3 regions of the Streptomyces montanus genome follow, and region 1 is predicted to be linked to each of the others. Evidence: predicted binding sites of a transcription regulator. Region 1 holds the regulator's gene; each other region holds the start of a gene.
What was found. Region 1 encodes HspR, which represses chaperone genes until heat shock. Its sites were predicted from a motif close to TTGAGNNNNNNNNNCTCAA; they were not measured.

Region 1 (5,371 bases):
TTGACTGCATTCCATCCTTCATGCATCCTTGAGCCTGATCCACTCAAGTCAGCTGGAGGAATTGAAATGGCACGTGCGGTCGGCATCGACCTGGGCACGACTAACTCGGTCGTCAGCGTTCTGGAGGGCGGTGAGCCCACCGTCATCACCAACGCCGAGGGCGCCAGGACCACGCCGTCCGTCGTCGCCTTCGCCAAGAACGGTGAGGTGCTCGTCGGAGAGGTCGCTAAGCGCCAGGCGGTCACCAACGTGGACCGGACCATTCGGTCCGTGAAGCGTCACATGGGTACTGACTGGAAGATCAACCTGGACGGGAAGGACTTCAACCCCCAGCAGATCTCCGCGTTCATCCTGCAGAAGCTGAAGCGGGACGCCGAGTCGTATCTCGGTGAGAAGGTCACGGACGCCGTCATCACCGTTCCGGCGTACTTCAACGACTCCGAGCGGCAGGCGACGAAGGAGGCCGGCGAGATCGCCGGGCTCAACGTGCTCCGTATTGTCAACGAGCCCACCGCCGCGGCTCTGGCCTACGGTCTCGACAAGGACGACCAGACCATTCTCGTCTTCGACCTCGGTGGCGGCACGTTCGACGTCTCGCTGCTGGAGATCGGCGACGGCGTCGTCGAGGTGAAGGCCACCAACGGTGACAACCACCTCGGTGGTGACGACTGGGACCAGCGCATCGTCGACTACCTGGTCAAGCAGTTCAACAGCGGCCACGGCGTGGACCTCGGCAAGGACAAGATGGCCCTCCAGCGCCTCCGTGAGGCCGCGGAGAAGGCGAAGATCGAGCTGTCGAGCTCCACCGAGACCTCGATCAACCTGCCCTACATCACCGCCTCCGCCGAAGGCCCGCTGCACCTGGACGAGAAGCTCACGCGCGCCCAGTTCCAGCAGCTGACGGCCGACCTGCTGGAGCGGTGCAAGACGCCGTTCCACAACGTCATCAAGGACGCCGGCATCCAGCTGAGCGAGATCGACCACGTCGTTCTCGTCGGTGGCTCCACCCGTATGCCCGCCGTCGCCGAGCTCGTCAAGGACCTGACCGGCGGCAAGGAGGCCAACAAGGGTGTGAACCCGGACGAGGTCGTGGCCATCGGTGCCTCGCTCCAGGCCGGTGTGCTCAAGGGTGAGGTCAAGGACGTCCTGCTCCTCGACGTGACCCCGCTGTCCCTCGGTATCGAGACCAAGGGCGGCATCATGACCAAGCTCATCGAGCGGAACACGACGATCCCGACCAAGCGCTCGGAGATCTTCACCACCGCCGAGGACAACCAGCCGTCCGTGCAGATCCAGGTCTACCAGGGCGAGCGCGAGATCGCGGCGTACAACAAGAAGCTCGGGATGTTCGAGCTGACCGGTCTGCCGCCGGCCCCCCGCGGCGTCCCGCAGATCGAGGTCTCCTTCGACATCGACGCCAACGGCATCATGCACGTGACCGCGAAGGACCTGGGCACGGGCAAGGAGCAGAAGATGACCGTCACCGGCGGCTCCTCGCTGCCGAAGGACGAGGTCGACCGCATGCGCCAGGAGGCCGAGCAGTACGCGGAGGAGGACCACCGCCGCCGCGAGGCCGCCGAGAGCCGCAACCAGGGCGAGCAGCTCGTCTACCAGACGGAGAAGTTCCTCAAGGACAACGAGGACAAGGTCCCCGGCGAGGTCAAGACCGAGGTCGAGGCCTCCGTCGAGGAGCTGAAGACCGCGCTCAAGGGCGAGGACACCGCCGAGATCCGTACGGCCACCGAGAAGGTCGCCGCTGTCTCGCAGAAGCTGGGCCAGGCGATGTACGCCGACGCCCAGGGCGCGCAGGCCGCGGGCGGTCCCGAGGGTGCCGCCGGTGACGAGGGCGCGCAGGCCAAGGCAGACGACGATGTCGTCGACGCCGAGATCGTCGACGACGAGAAGGACCGGAAGGACGGTGCCGCGTGACGGAGGAGACCCCGGGCTTCGACGACCAGCAGCCCGACGTCCCTTCCGGCGCCACCCCTGAAGACGCCGAGCCGAAGGCCGCCTCCGAGGAGGGGGCGGCCCCGGCGGGGGACGCGGCAGCAGCTCAGGCAGCACAGCAGACGGCGGGTCTGACGGCCCAGCTGGACCAGGTGCGCACGGCGCTCGGTGAGCGCACGGCGGATCTCCAGCGGCTCTCGGCCGAGTACCAGAACTACCGCCGCCGGGTCGAGCGCGACCGGATCACGGTCAAGGAGATCGCCATCGCGAACCTCCTGACCGAGCTCCTGCCCGTGCTCGACGACATCGGCCGCGCACGGGACCACGGCGAGCTGGTCGGTGGTTTCAAGTCGGTGGCCGAGTCGCTGGAGACCGTCGCGGCCAAGCTGGGACTGCAGCAGTTCGGCAAGGAGGGCGAGCCCTTCGACCCGACAATCCACGAGGCCCTGATGCACAGTTACGCACCCGACGTCACCGAGACGACGTGCGTGGCGATTCTGCAGCCGGGGTATCGATTCGGCGAGCGCACCATCCGCCCCGCGCGTGTGGCGGTCGCCGAGCCGCAGCCGGGCGCGCAGACGGTCAAGGCCGATGAGGCCCAGCCGGCGGCCGACAACGCCGACGACAAGGAGAACGGTGGCCCGGACGAGGGCTGACGTCGGCGACGTACGGGGCGTACGAATGAACGTACGGACCCTACGGCGCGTGAGAAGGAAGGAGGGACGTCGAGGATGAGCACCAAGGACTTCATCGAGAAGGACTACTACAAGGTCCTCGGCGTCCCCAAGGACGCGACCGAGGCCGAGATCAAGAAGGCGTACCGGAAGCTCGCCCGCGAGTTCCACCCGGACGCCAACACGGGAAACGCCAAGGCGGAAGAGCGCTTCAAGGAGGTCTCCGAGGCGAACGACATCCTCGGCGACCCCAAGAAGCGCAAGGAGTACGACGAGGCACGCGCTCTCTTCGGCAACGGCGGCTTCCGGCCCGGCCCCGGCGCCGGCGGTGCCGGCAGCTTCAACTTTGACCTGGGCGACCTCTTCGGAGGCGCGCCCCAGGGCGGCGGGGCTGGTGGTGCCGGCGGTGGCTTCGGCGGCGGGCTCGGGGACGTCTTCGGGGGCCTGTTCAACCGCGGTGGCGCGGGCACCGGCACGCGTACGCAGCCGCGGCGCGGCCAGGACATCGAGTCCGAGGTCACGCTGAGCTTCACGGAGGCGGTGGACGGCGCGACGGTTCCGCTGCGCATGTCCTCGCAGTCGCCGTGCAAGGCCTGCTCGGGCACCGGCGACGCGAACGGCACACCGCGGGTGTGCCCGACCTGTGTGGGCACCGGCCAGGTGGCGCGCGGTTCGGGCGGCGGCTTCTCGCTCACCGACCCGTGCCCGGACTGCAAGGGCCGCGGTCTGATCGCGGAGAACCCCTGCGAGATCTGCAAGGGTAGCGGCCGCGCCAAGTCGTCGCGCACGATGCAGGTCCGTATCCCGGCGGGGGTGAGCGACGGCCAGCGCATCCGTCTGCGCGGCAAGGGCGCGCCCGGCGAGCGGGGCGGTCCGGCGGGCGACCTGTATGTGGTCGTGCACGTCGGCGCCCACCCCGTCTTCGGCCGCAAGGGCGACAACCTCACGGTGACGGTGCCGGTGACGTTCGCGGAGGCGGCGCTCGGCGGCGAGGTGAAGGTGCCCACGCTGGGCGGGCCCCCGGTCACGCTGAAGGTGCCGCCGGGCACGCCCAACGGACGGACGATGCGCGCCCGCGGCAAGGGCGCGGTCCGCAAGGACGGTACGCGCGGCGACCTGCTGGTCACCGTCGAGGTCACTGTCCCGGCGAACGTGACCGGCAAGGCTCGTGACGCGCTGGAGGCGTATCGCGAGGCGACCGCGGGAGAGGACCCGCGGGCGGAGTTGTTCCAGGCGGCGAAGGGAGCATGAGGAGATGGACGGCCGTCGACGCAATCCGTACGAGCTGACCGAGGAGACTCCGGTCTACGTGATCTCCGTGGCGGCCCAGCTCTCCGGTCTGCACCCGCAGACCCTGCGCCAGTACGACCGCCTCGGCCTGGTCTCGCCCGACCGCACGGCGGGGCGCGGCCGACGCTACTCGGCCCGGGACATCGAACTGCTCCGCCAGGTACAGCAGTTGTCCCAGGACGAGGGCATCAACCTCGCCGGCATCAAGCGCATCATCGAACTGGAGAACCAGGTCGCCGCCCTCCAGTCCCGCATGGCGGAAATGCAGGCGGCCCTGGACGGCGCCGCCGCGGCCATGCGGCAGCGCGAGGCCGCGGTGCACGCCTCGTACCGGCGCGATCTGGTGCCGTACCAGGAGGTGCAGCAGACGAGCGCGCTGGTGGTGTGGCGGCCGAAGAGGTCGCAGGACCAGTAGCCGGCGGACTGCCAACTGCGTGAAGGGGCCCGGAGGTTGTCGAACCTCCGGGCCCCTTCACGCAGTTGGCAGTCGGTGATGGCAAGAGCGGTCGGTGATGGCATGAAGTGTCCCGTCCGGTGCAGGATCCCACCCTACGGAACCCAACACGACCGAGAACAACCAGGGGGAATCACATGGCTGTTGTCGTACGGGAGGACATGCTCGACTTCTCCGCGCTCACCGACCAGGAGCGGGAGGTTTTGCTGCTGCTCGCGACGAGGGAGTAGAACCGGTGGCTGGCGCGGCCCTTGGGCATCGCGGAACGCACGGTGCGGGCCCACACCGCCGGCTGCCGGCACGAAAGGCAGAACGACAAGAAGTCAGAAGCAAGAAGGGCCCCGCCGGTACGTCGTCACCGGCGGGGCCCTCGGCGGTATGCGTCCCGTCAGGGGATGAGGTCGCCGATCGCGTCGATCGCCAGCATCCACATGGGCTGCGCGCCGGTGCCGAACGCGGCGGCGAGCGCGTACCCGAGGGCCGCGTCCGCCGCGTCCACCTGGGCGCCCTCCTTCCACTCGGCCAGGACCTGCCCGTCGCCGTCCGAGGAGAAGTCCCCGATGTGTTCCTCGTCCTTCAGGAGCCGGCTGCCCGGGATGGAGTCGGGCACCAGGCGGTGGGCGCGGCCCGCGTGCCGTACGTCGACGCGGTACGACCCCCGGGTCAGCCGTCCCTTCGCGGGTATGAGGACCGCGTCCTCGCCGTCGACGGTCAGCGTGAGCAGGTCGCCGTCCCGGGTACCGATCGGGATGTGGGTCTCGGCCTTGGTCCCGGCGTCGCGGCGCAGGACGACCCGGGGGATCGCCTCGCCTTCGACGGTCACTTCTCCTTGCTCGGTGTCCAGTCGGACACTCAGCTCACCGAACAGGTCGTCCTGGACGAGGTGTTCCACGACGGGCTCCGGGTTCTCCTCGTCGTCCCAGTGGTCGTCGTCCCAGTGGTCGTCGGGCACCGCGTCGTGGGGACGGTCGGGCGTGTGCGCGGCCTCGGGTGCGGGTGCCGGGTC
Region 2 (5,371 bases), on a different contig from region 1:
CAAGGGCGGGCCGCCCCTCCGTACCCCCATGACGGAGGAGCCGCCCGCCTGTCGGGCCGATGTTCCCCGACTCACCGGCCCGAACGGAGCGACCACCCTGCGCGGCGTGTGGTGCACGCGCTGCCGGACTGGTCGATCACGATCAGTGCGCGCTGCCGCAAGTACCGGATCCGCGGCCGCACCTCGACGAGGGCCCCAAAATGTCACCGCCGAAGACGTTTGCCCAGCTCGTATTCCGGCCATCGCTGCCGTGCCACGGGCATGTCGCACCGCCCCACGTGCCGCTGTGGGCTCGCGAACCTTTGGGTGTGTCGAGCCCGGATGTGATCGGATGGCCCGGACGGAACCGATCCAGGGATCCCATCCGAAAGGAACCATCGTGGCAACCACGCGCACCGCACACACCGTCTGGGAGGGCGAACTGCTCAAGGGCAGCGGCACCGTCACCTTCGACTCCTCCGGCATCGGCTCGCAGCCGGTGTCCTGGCCGTCGCGTGCCGAGGAGGCGAACGGCAAGACCAGCCCGGAGGAGCTGATCGCCGGTGCTCACTCCAGCTGCTTCTCCATGGCCCTGTCGCACGGCCTGACCGGCGCCGGCACTCCGCCCACCCGCCTGGAGACCAAGGCCGACGTCACCTTCCAGCCCGGCGAGGGCATCACCGGAATCCACCTCACCGTGCGCGGCGAGGTGCCGGGTCTGGACGCGGAGGGCTTCGCGGCGGCCGCCGAGGACGCCAAGAAGAACTGCCCGGTCAGCCAGGCCCTCACCGGCACGACGATCACGCTGACGGCTGAGCTGGCCTGACGCTCGGCAGCGCCCGATACGCGCCCGACACGCGCTCGACAGGTCTCGATCGCCCCGTCAGCGCCCGATACGCCTCGATGCCGCGCCCTTCCTCCGGAAGGGCGCGGCATCGTTGTGTGCGGGGATTGTCTCCGGGCGGTGCGTCCCGCCATTCCGGGGTATACGGGATTGACAAGAGCGCACTCAAGTTTTGTGCTGGTGGGTGGAAGAGTCCGGGCGGAAGGGGACGGAGATGGCACGTGCGGTCGGGATCGATCTCGGTACCACGAACTCGGTGGTGGCCGTACTGGAGGGCGGTGAGCCCACCGTCGTCGCCAATGCCGAGGGCGCGCGGACCACGCCGTCCGTCGTGGCCTTCGCGAAGAACAACGAGGTCCTCGTGGGCGAGGTCGCCAAACGGCAGGCGGTGACGAACGTCGAGCGCACCGCGCGCTCCGTGAAGCGTCACATGGGCGACGCGAACTGGCGCTTCCCGGAGAAGGGCGACATCGACGGCACCCGCTACCGGGCACAGGAGCTGTCCGCGCGGGTGCTGCAGAAGCTGAAGCGGGACGCCGAGTCGTACCTCGGCGAGGACGTCACGGACGCCGTGATCACCGTGCCCGCCTACTTCGACGACGCCCAGCGCCAGGCCACCAAGGAGGCCGGCGAGATCGCGGGCCTCAAGGTGCTGAGGATCATCAACGAGCCGACGGCCGCGGCCCTCGCGTACGGGCTCGACCGCGGTGAGGAGCAGACCGTCCTGGTCTTCGACCTGGGCGGCGGCACCTTCGACGTCTCGCTCCTGGAGATCGGCGAGGGCGTCATCGAGGTCAAGGCCACCAACGGCGACACCCAACTGGGCGGCGACGACTGGGACCAGCGGATCGTCGACCACCTCGTCAAACGGTTCAAGGGCTCGTACGGCATCGACCTCGGCCAGGACAAGATGGCGCTCCAGCGGCTGCGCGAGGGTGCCGAAAAAGCCAAGATCGAGCTGTCCTCGTCCACCGAGACCACCATCAACCTGCCCTACATCACCGCCTCCTCCGAAGGACCGCTGCACCTCGACGAGAAGCTCACGCGCGCCCAGTTCCAGGAACTCACCAGTGATCTGCTCGACCGCTGCAAGACCCCCTTCCACCAGGCGGTCAAGGACGCGGGCGTGAAGCTCGCCGCCGTCGACCACGTCATCCTCGTCGGCGGCTCCACACGGATGCCCGCCGTGACGGAACTGGTCAAGGAACTCACCGGCAAGGATCCGCATAAGGGAGTCAACCCCGACGAGGTCGTGGCCCTCGGTGCGGCGCTGCAGGCGGGCGTCATCCGCGGTGACGTGAAGGACGTACTCCTCCTCGACGTCACCCCGCTGTCCCTGGGCATCGAGACCAAGGGCGGCATCATGACGAAACTCATCGAGCGCAACACGACCATTCCCACGCGGCGTTCGGAGATCTTCACCACGGCCACGGACAACCAGCCCTCGGTCGGCATCCAGGTCTTCCAGGGCGAGCGCGAGATCGCCGCCTACAACAAGAAGCTCGGCGTCTTCGACCTCACCGGCCTGCCGCCCGCGCCGCGCGGGGTACCGCAGATCGAGGTCGCCTTCGACATCGACGCCAACGGCATCATGCACGTCTCGGCGAAGGACCTCGCCACCGGGCGCGAGCAGAAGATGACCGTCACCGGCGGCTCCGCGCTCCCCAAGGACGACATCGACCGGATGATGCGCGAGGCGGAGCAGTACGCGGACGAGGACCGCCAGCGGCGGGAGGCGGCCGAGACACGCAACCAGGCCGAGCAGCTCGTGTACCAGACCGAGCGGTTCCTGCGGGACAACGAGGAGCGGATCCCGGCGGAGACCAGGACCGAGGTGGAGTCCTCGGTCGCCGAGCTCAAGACGCTGCTGGAGGACCGCGACGGCGCCGACACGAGTGCCCTGCGGGCCGGGGTCGAGAAGCTGGCAGGCGTCAGCCAGAAGATGGGCCAGGCGATGTACGCCCAGACGCAGCAGAGCCCTGCGGACCAACAGCCCGGCGCCGAGCGGTCGTCCTCGGAAGCCTCTGACGAGGAAGGGGTCGTGGACGCGGAGATCGTGGACGACGAGAAGGACACGAAGGGCGGCGCTGCCTAGGGGTGGGTTTTTCGCCCCCGCCGCCCCTACCCGTCCCATCCTGTTCCTGGGGGCTCCGCCCCCAGACCCCGTATCGGCCTTGCGGCCTCGTCCTCAAACGCCGGACGGGCTGAAGATTTCAGCCCCTCTGGGGGCACCTCCCAGCGGTAGCTGGGGGAGTTTGAGGAGCGGGGTCTGGGGGCGGAGCCCCAGCGAAACCCCTCCGTCAGAAGTCGTCGCGGCGGCTCTCGATGAGGTGCTTCGTGCGCTGGGCCGAGGCCGCTCGGGCCGTCATGTGGTCCAGGACCTCCAGATGCGCGGCGACCTCCGCGCGCGTGTCGAGATAGAGGGCGCCGGTCAGATACTCGCTGTAGACCATGTCCGGCAGCTCGGGCTCCGCGAATCGGAACAGCGCGAAGGGCGCGTACGTGCCCGGATGCGGGCCGGACTCGAACTCGGCGACCTGCAGCGTGATGCGGTCGTTCTCGACGGCCTCCAGGAGGCGGTCCAGCTGATCCCGCATCACCTCGCCGCGGATGCTCACCGGCCGCCGCAGCACCGTTTCGTCCATGATCACCCACAGGCGGGGCGCGTGTTCGCGGGTCAGTAGTTTCTGCCGGGCCAGCCGCAGTGACACATGCCGTTCGATCTCCTCGGGCCGCGTCTGTCCGACGGTGCCGGCCTCCAGGACCGCGCGCGCGTAGTCCTCGGTCTGCAGCAGGCCGGGCACGAAGTGCGGCTCGTACGACCGGATGACCGAGGCCGCGCCCTCGAGGCTCACATGCATGCTGAACCAGTCCGGCAGGACGTCGTGGAAGCGCTGCCACCAGCCGGGCTGGTTCGCCTCCTCGGCGAGCGCGACGAACACCGCGATCTCGTCGTCGGGCACTCCGTACGTGGACAGCAGCACCTGCATGTACGGGATCTTCAGGGCGACCTCGGCCATCTCCATCCGGCGGACGGTCGCGGCCGTGACCCGCAGGATCCGCGCGGCCTCGTCCCGCCTCAGCCCGGTCGCCTCGCGCAACTCCTGAAGCCGTCTCCCCAGCACCACCTGGCCCACGGTCGGCGCAGGACGCCGTTCACTCACGCCACGCCTCCCCAAGCGCCGAGCATCGCCAGAAGTTTGCCATGTTTCCGGAGAACCCTCACGTGAACGGCAGAGCGCCCATGACCTCTCAGGTAATCGACGCCTGTCCGCGCGGCCGGGCAGGGTGGACGCACCGGGTCCCGGGCCGGCGCACTCCGTCCCGGGATCCGGGTCCCGCCGGCCCGTGCCGGCCCGCCCCGACATCGACGGAAGGTGATCCATCATGTCCGCAGCCCAGCTCGCCGCCCTGGCCCGCACCAGCGAGCCGCAGACCATGCTGCGCCGCTTCCTGGCACTCGACGCACTGGTCACCGGGGCGAACGCCATCGCCTACGCCGCCGTCTCCGGACCGCTCGGGCGGCTGCTCGGAATCGGCTCGGGGATGCTGCTCGGGCTCGGGCTGTTCCTCCTGGCCTACGCGGCGGGCGTCGCCTGGCTCGCCACGCGCCGACGCCCGCCGGTCCTTCCCGTGCGCGCCGTGATCGAGGCCAACCTCGCCTGGGCGGCGCTGAGTTTCGTCGCGCTCGCCGTGTGGCTGTCACCGAGTACGGCGGGCGCGGTGTGGGTGCCGGTGCAGGCGCTGACCGTGGCCGGCTTCGCGGGCCTGCAGTACATGGCGCTGCGGGCGGCGGCCGATCGCGACTGAGTGACCGTCAGGGAATCAGCGACTGAAGGTACTTGACCGTCGCCGGGTCGGCCGGGAGGAGCGTCTCGATGGCCAGCTCGGCGACGGTCACGTCCATGGGGGTGTTGAACGTCGAGATGGACGAGATGAAGGAGAGGACGCGACCGTCGTGCTCGATCCGCATCGGCAGCGCGATGAGGGGGACCGGCTCCGGGGACGCTTCGGCGCCCTCGGGGTACGGGTTGTCGGGATACGGATACGTCGCCACCTCCTCGTACAGCACACGCAGCGACTCCGAGCGGCGCAGGGCGATCTGCCGTCCCATCTGGTCCAGCAGGTGACCACGCCACTCGTGCAGATTGCGGATCCTGGGCGCCAGGCCCTCCGGGTGCAGGGTCAGACGCATCGCGTTGAGCGGCGGGGCGAGCAGGTGCTCGGGCACGCCGTCGAGCAGCATCGCGATGCCCCGGTTGGCGGCGACCACGTTGTAGGTGGCGTCCACCACCATCGCCGGATAGGGCTCGTATCCCTGGATCAGCCGTTCCATGCCCTCCCGCAGGGCCCCCATCGCCGGGTCGTCCAGCGGGGTCTCCGGATAGCGGGGTGCGTAACCGGCCGTCAGCAGAAGGGCGTTGCGCTCCCGCACGGGGACGTCCAGATGCTCGGCGAGACGCAGCACCATCTCCTCGCTCGGCCGGGAGCGGCCCGTCTCGATGAAACTGATGTGCCGCGCCGACGACCCGGCCCGCAAGGCCAGCT
Region 3 (5,371 bases), on a different contig from region 1:
CGCCGCGAGGTCACCCTCGTCGTCGACGACGTACTTCAGCTCCATCTGGTCGAGGAGCTGCTTCACGAGGTCCTGATCCGGGACGACGGGGCCCGCCGGTCCACCGCTCTGCGGCTCGGGCTGGCCCCCGAAGTTCGGAATCGAGGACGGGTCGATGCTCACCGTGTTTTTCCCTTCGTACGGATTCCGCCATCCTCTCCCATGCGGGGCGGGGGGTGGCAACCCCCGACCCGCGCGGTTCGGCCGGTTCGGTGTCCGTTGGCCGGATCCCCCACGGGGATTCAGCTCACAGCGTTTTTCCGTGCCGGATCACAGCGTCTTCCCGGGCCGGATCACAGCTTTTTCGCGGTCCCGGAATCGGCGGTCGCCGCCCCCACGATCAGCTCGTCCCCGAAGCGGTCCACGCGGACCGTGTCGCCGTCCTTGACCTCGCCCGCGAGGATCTCCTTGGCGAGGCGGTCGCCGATCGCGGTCTGGACGAGACGGCGCAGAGGGCGGGCACCGTAGGCCGGATCGTTGCCCTCGTCGGCGAGCCAGGCCAGGGCCTCGTCGGTGACGTGCAGGCTGAGGCGGCGTTCGGCGAGGCGCTCCGCGAGGCGGTCGATCTGGAGCCGGGCGATCCTGGTGAGCTCGTCCTTGTCCAGGGCCGAGAAGACCACCAGGTCGTCGAGCCGGTTCAGGAACTCCGGCTTGAACGAGGCCCTCACCACCTCCAGCACCTGCTGCTTCTTCTCCTCCTCGCTGATGATCGGGTCGACCAGGAACTGGCTGCCCAGGTTCGAGGTGAGGACCAGAATCGTGTTGCGGAAGTCGACCGTGCGGCCCTGTCCGTCCGTGAGGCGCCCGTCGTCGAGCACCTGGAGCAGGATGTCGAAGACCTCCGGGTGCGCCTTCTCGACCTCGTCGAGGAGTACGACGCTGTACGGGCGGCGGCGGACCGCCTCCGTCAACTGGCCGCCCTCCTCGTAACCCACATAGCCGGGGGGCGCGCCGACCAGCCGGGCGACGCTGTGCTTCTCGCCGTACTCCGACATGTCGATACGCACCATCGCCCGCTCGTCGTCGAAGAGGAAGTCCGCGAGCGCCTTGGCCAGTTCGGTCTTGCCCACGCCGGTGGGGCCGAGGAAGAGGAAGGATCCGGTGGGCCGGTCGGGGTCCGCGATACCCGCGCGTGAGCGGCGTACGGCGTCCGACACCGCACGTACGGCCTCGGTCTGGCCGATGAGCCGGCGGCCCAGCTCGTCCTCCATCCGCAGGAGCTTCTGCGTCTCGCCCTCGAGGAGCCGTCCGGCGGGGATGCCCGTCCAGGCGGCGACGACGTCCGCGATGTCGTCGGAGCCGACCTCCTCCTTCACCATCGTGTCCTTGGCGACCTCCTCCTCGGCCTCGGAGGCGGCCTCCAAGTCCCTTTCGAGGGCGGGGATCTCGCCGTAGAGGAGCTTGGAAGCGGTGTCGAAGTCGCCGTCGCGCTGGGCCCGCTCGGCCTGTCCGCGCAGTTCGTCGAGCCTCTCCTTCAGCTCACCGACGCGGTTGAGGGACTGCTTCTCCTTCTCCCAGCGGGCGGTGAGGCCGCGCAGCTCCTCCTCCTTGTCGGCGAGGTCGCGCCGCAGCTTCTCCAGCCGCTGCCGGGAGGCGGGGTCGGTCTCCTTGTCGAGCGCCAGCTCCTCCATGCGCAGCCGGTCGACGGCACGCTGGAGCTCGTCGATCTCGACCGGAGACGAGTCGATCTCCATACGAAGCCGGGAGGCGGCCTCGTCGACGAGGTCGATGGCCTTGTCGGGCAGGAAGCGGGAGGTGATGTACCGGTCGGAGAGCGAGGACGCCGCCACCAGCGCGCTGTCCGCGATCACGACCTTGTGGTGGGCCTCGTAGCGTCCCTTGAGCCCGCGCAGGATCGCGATGGTGTCCTCGACGGTCGGCTCGGCGACCAGCACCTGCTGGAAGCGCCGCTCCAGCGCCGGGTCCTTCTCGATCCGCTCGCGGTACTCGTCCAGGGTCGTGGCACCGACCATGCGCAGCTCACCGCGCGCGAGCATGGGCTTGAGCATGTTGCCCGCGTCCATGGCGGAGTCGCCGCCGGCGCCGGCTCCGACCACGGTGTGCAGCTCGTCGATGAACGTGATGATCTGCCCGTCGGAGTCCTTGATCTCCGCGAGCACGGTCTTCAGCCGCTCCTCGAACTCACCGCGGTACTTGGCACCGGCGACCATCGCGCCCAGGTCCAGCGCGACGAGCCGCTTGTTCTTCAGGGACTCGGGCACGTCCCCCTTGACGATCCGCTGCGCGAGCCCTTCCACGACGGCGGTCTTGCCGACGCCGGGCTCGCCGATGAGGACCGGGTTGTTCTTCGTGCGCCGGGACAGCACCTGCACCACGCGCCGGATCTCCTGGTCCCGCCCGATGACGGGATCCAGCTTGCCCTCGCGCGCGGCGGCGGTGAAGTCGGTCCCGAACTTCTCGAGTGCCTTGTACTGGCCCTCGGGATCGGCTGTGGTCACTCGGCGCCCTCCCCTCGCGTTCTGGAAGGCCTCCAGCAGCTTCTTCGCCGTGGCTCCCTGCTGGGAGAGTACGTCCCCGGTCTTGCCGCCCTTCGCGGCGATGCCGATGAGCAGGTGCTCGGTGGAGAGGTACTCGTCACCGAGGTCCTTGGCCCGCTCCGCCGCGTCGGCGATGACGGCGAGCAGCTCACGGTCGGGCTGCGGAGGGGCGACGGTGGAGCCGGTCACGCTGGGCAGCGCGCTCAGCACGCGTTCGGTACCGGTCCGCACGGCGACCTGGTCCGCCTCGACGGCGGCCAGCAGGTCGGTGATGTTCTCGTTGTCCTGCCCCTCGAGCAGCGCGAGCAGCAGGTGCGCGGGGGTGAGGTCCGGGTGCCCCTCGGACACGGCACGGTTGCTCGCCGTGTTGATCGCGTCCCGGCTCCTGTTGGTCAGCTCGGCGTCCACGTCTGCGCTCTCCTCCTCCTGGTCGGGCTCCGGCTTGACTGACCCAACCAACGTACACAAAGTTGAGTCTATTCCACTCAAGGGTCCGGAGGGAGGGGGCAGCGCCGAGCACGAGCGGGGCCGGGGTTAAGTTCCGGACCATGGCCTCGTACCCCGTGAACCCGCGCGATCCCGACGACTCGTACCTCGGGTTCTGGCGGGAACGCCATCTGTGCACCCTGACGACTCTCCGTCCCGACGGCACGCCGCATGTGGTGCCGGTCGGAGTTACATACGATCCGGAGGCCGGTCTGGCTCGGGTGATCGCCGACAAGTCGAGCGCGAAGGTGAGGAACGTGCTGGCCGCGGGGGCCGACGGGGCCCTGGCCGCCGTCTGCCAGGTGGACGGGCGGCGATGGGCGACGCTGGAGGGACGCGCGACGGTTTCCCCGGACCCCGGGCGGATCTCGGAGGCGGAGCGGCGGTATGCCGAGCGCTACGGGCGGACTCCGTCCCCCAACCCGTCCCGGGTGGTCATCGAGATCGAGCTGGCCTCGGCGATGGGCCGCGGCTGACGCCGCCCGACGCGAGGCCGGGCGATACGAGGCTGATTTCAGCCCTTGCGGAGACCGGTGGATAGGCTGAAATATCTCTGGAAACTGCAGCGGCGTCACCGTGTTCAGGTCACGGTGACGCCGCTGCGGGGGGAAGTACCTGCGCGATCTACTACGACGGGGGAATCGCGTCAGGCACTGCGGGGGGTGGCTGAGATGGTTCGTGCGTCCGGGGCTTCCGGCTCGACCAGCCGATGGTCGCGCTGATCGAGGTTCACAAAGATCATTCCGTACCGTATGGCACACCGCACGGGTTGCGGCGCGCCGCGGGGCCGCCGCAGGCACCGGTAGGCCCGCACGTCGTCGTCCTCGTCACGGGTCACCACGACCGGCTCGCCGAACACGGTCACCATCAACGAGTCACCGCTGTGGGGGATGGCGGTGACCAGGTCGATGAAGTGCCAGCCGGAGCGGTAGGCGGTGGCCATCTCGCGGCGGAAGGACCGGTCGTCGGGAGGAGTCGTCACGTCAGCTCCCGGCTTCGTCGCTCACGCCGCCCGACTGAGCGCTGTCACCGGCAGTCACGGTGTCCTCGGCTACCACAGGCCACTTGCTGTCCGCTCGAACGACAGTCTTCGCATCGGATGGGCCACTCAACGCTCCGAAGGCCACAACGGCGGAAAAAGCGGCAACAAGCACCGAGCGAAGCATTCTCTTATACATAGTCGGCTTCGTCCTCACTTGAAGGTCCCCTCGTTCCCCCGTCCGATAAGACGATGGCTCATTCGGGCACGTCATGGCCACACAATCGATGCATCATGTTCCTGCACGTTCAGGACCCTGGGGGGTGGAGATTTGACAACGAATCGGCCCAAAGCGACGCATCCCCATACGGTGACCGAACTGTGTGAGGCGGGCGGCCGGCTTTATGCCAACGCGCTGCGCATGGGACGCATCACACGGGTGGACGCCGACCCGGCCCCCTGCCTGATGGAACTGGCGCTGCTGCACCCCGATCCCGACGACCCGGACTGGCTGCGCCCCGTGCCCCCCGCGGTCGCCCTGGCGCAGCGACTCAACCCCATAGAGCACGAAATAGCCGAGCGCCGGCGGTGGTCAATCGAACTGTCCGATGCTTTCGAGCCGTTCATGGCGCTGAGCACCCAGGCCACGGCTGCCACCCACTCGATCACGGTGCTGGAGGGCAGCGACCGGATCAACGCCGCGCTCGACCTGGCCACGTCCCAGTGTCACACCGAGATGCTCACGGTCCAGCCCAGCAACCGTTTCTCCGAGCACACGATCATGCAAGGGCTGGAGCGCGACCGGGCGTTGATCGAGCGCGGCGTGCGCATCCGGACCCTGTACCAGCACACGGTCAGGTACAACCTCGAGCAACTCGCCTACGTGGGCCGGCTCGCGGACGGCAAGGTGGAGTACCGCACCATCGACGAGCTGGTGGAACGCCTCATCATCTGCGACGAGGCCGTCGCCTTCATCCCCACCCGCGACGACCAGAAGGTCGCCCTGGAACTTCGTCACCCGGGCCTCGTCCGCTACCTGATCAAGGTCTTCGAGTTCATGTGGGGCCGCTCGGTCCCCCTCAGCACCGGCGCCCCCTACGAAACCGCCCCCGACGGCATCACGGACATCCAGCACTCCATCGCCAAACTCCTCGTGGAGGGCCACGTCGACGAGGCGATAGCCCGCCGCCTGGGCATGAACGTGCGCACCTGCCGCGCCCACATAGCGAAGCTGGCCACCGCGCTGGGCAGCGGCAGCCGCGCACAACTCGGCTTCCTCATCGCACAGTCGGGGATCCTGGACCAGGATCATTGACCGCGGTGAGCGGCTGAAGTTCCGGCGAGCGAGGCGGGCCGTCCAGGCCCACCT

Region 2: dnaK (molecular chaperone DnaK) is a predicted target of HspR. The motif match lies at 974-992, and genes of this name have one in related genera.
Region 3: clpB (ATP-dependent chaperone ClpB) is a predicted target of HspR. The motif match lies at 3,008-3,026, and genes of this name have one in related genera.

What each region holds. Positions count from the first base shown of each region.
Region 1 is NZ_VBZC01000006.1:238,044-243,414, forward strand. It holds gene dnaK (molecular chaperone DnaK) at 67-1,929, shown strand; gene grpE (nucleotide exchange factor GrpE) at 1,926-2,603, shown strand; gene dnaJ (molecular chaperone DnaJ) at 2,679-3,872, shown strand; gene FE633_RS07635 (heat shock protein transcriptional repressor HspR) at 3,877-4,326, shown strand; gene FE633_RS07640 (hypothetical protein) at 4,754-5,371, opposite strand, start outside.
Region 2 is NZ_VBZC01000062.1:42,801-48,171, reverse strand. It holds gene FE633_RS38130 (OsmC family protein) at 380-805, shown strand; gene dnaK (molecular chaperone DnaK) at 1,038-2,918, shown strand; gene FE633_RS38115 (helix-turn-helix domain-containing protein) at 3,124-3,987, opposite strand; gene FE633_RS38110 (hypothetical protein) at 4,211-4,633, shown strand; gene FE633_RS38105 (helix-turn-helix domain-containing protein) at 4,641-5,371, opposite strand, start outside.
Region 3 is NZ_VBZC01000095.1:8,666-14,036, reverse strand. It holds gene FE633_RS43940 (YbjN domain-containing protein) at 1-162, opposite strand, end outside; gene clpB (ATP-dependent chaperone ClpB) at 333-2,945, opposite strand; gene FE633_RS43930 (pyridoxamine 5'-phosphate oxidase family protein) at 3,086-3,499, shown strand; gene FE633_RS43925 (Rieske (2Fe-2S) protein) at 3,670-3,966, opposite strand; gene FE633_RS43915 (helix-turn-helix transcriptional regulator) at 4,373-5,317, shown strand; gene FE633_RS43910 (helix-turn-helix transcriptional regulator) at 5,280-5,371, opposite strand, start outside.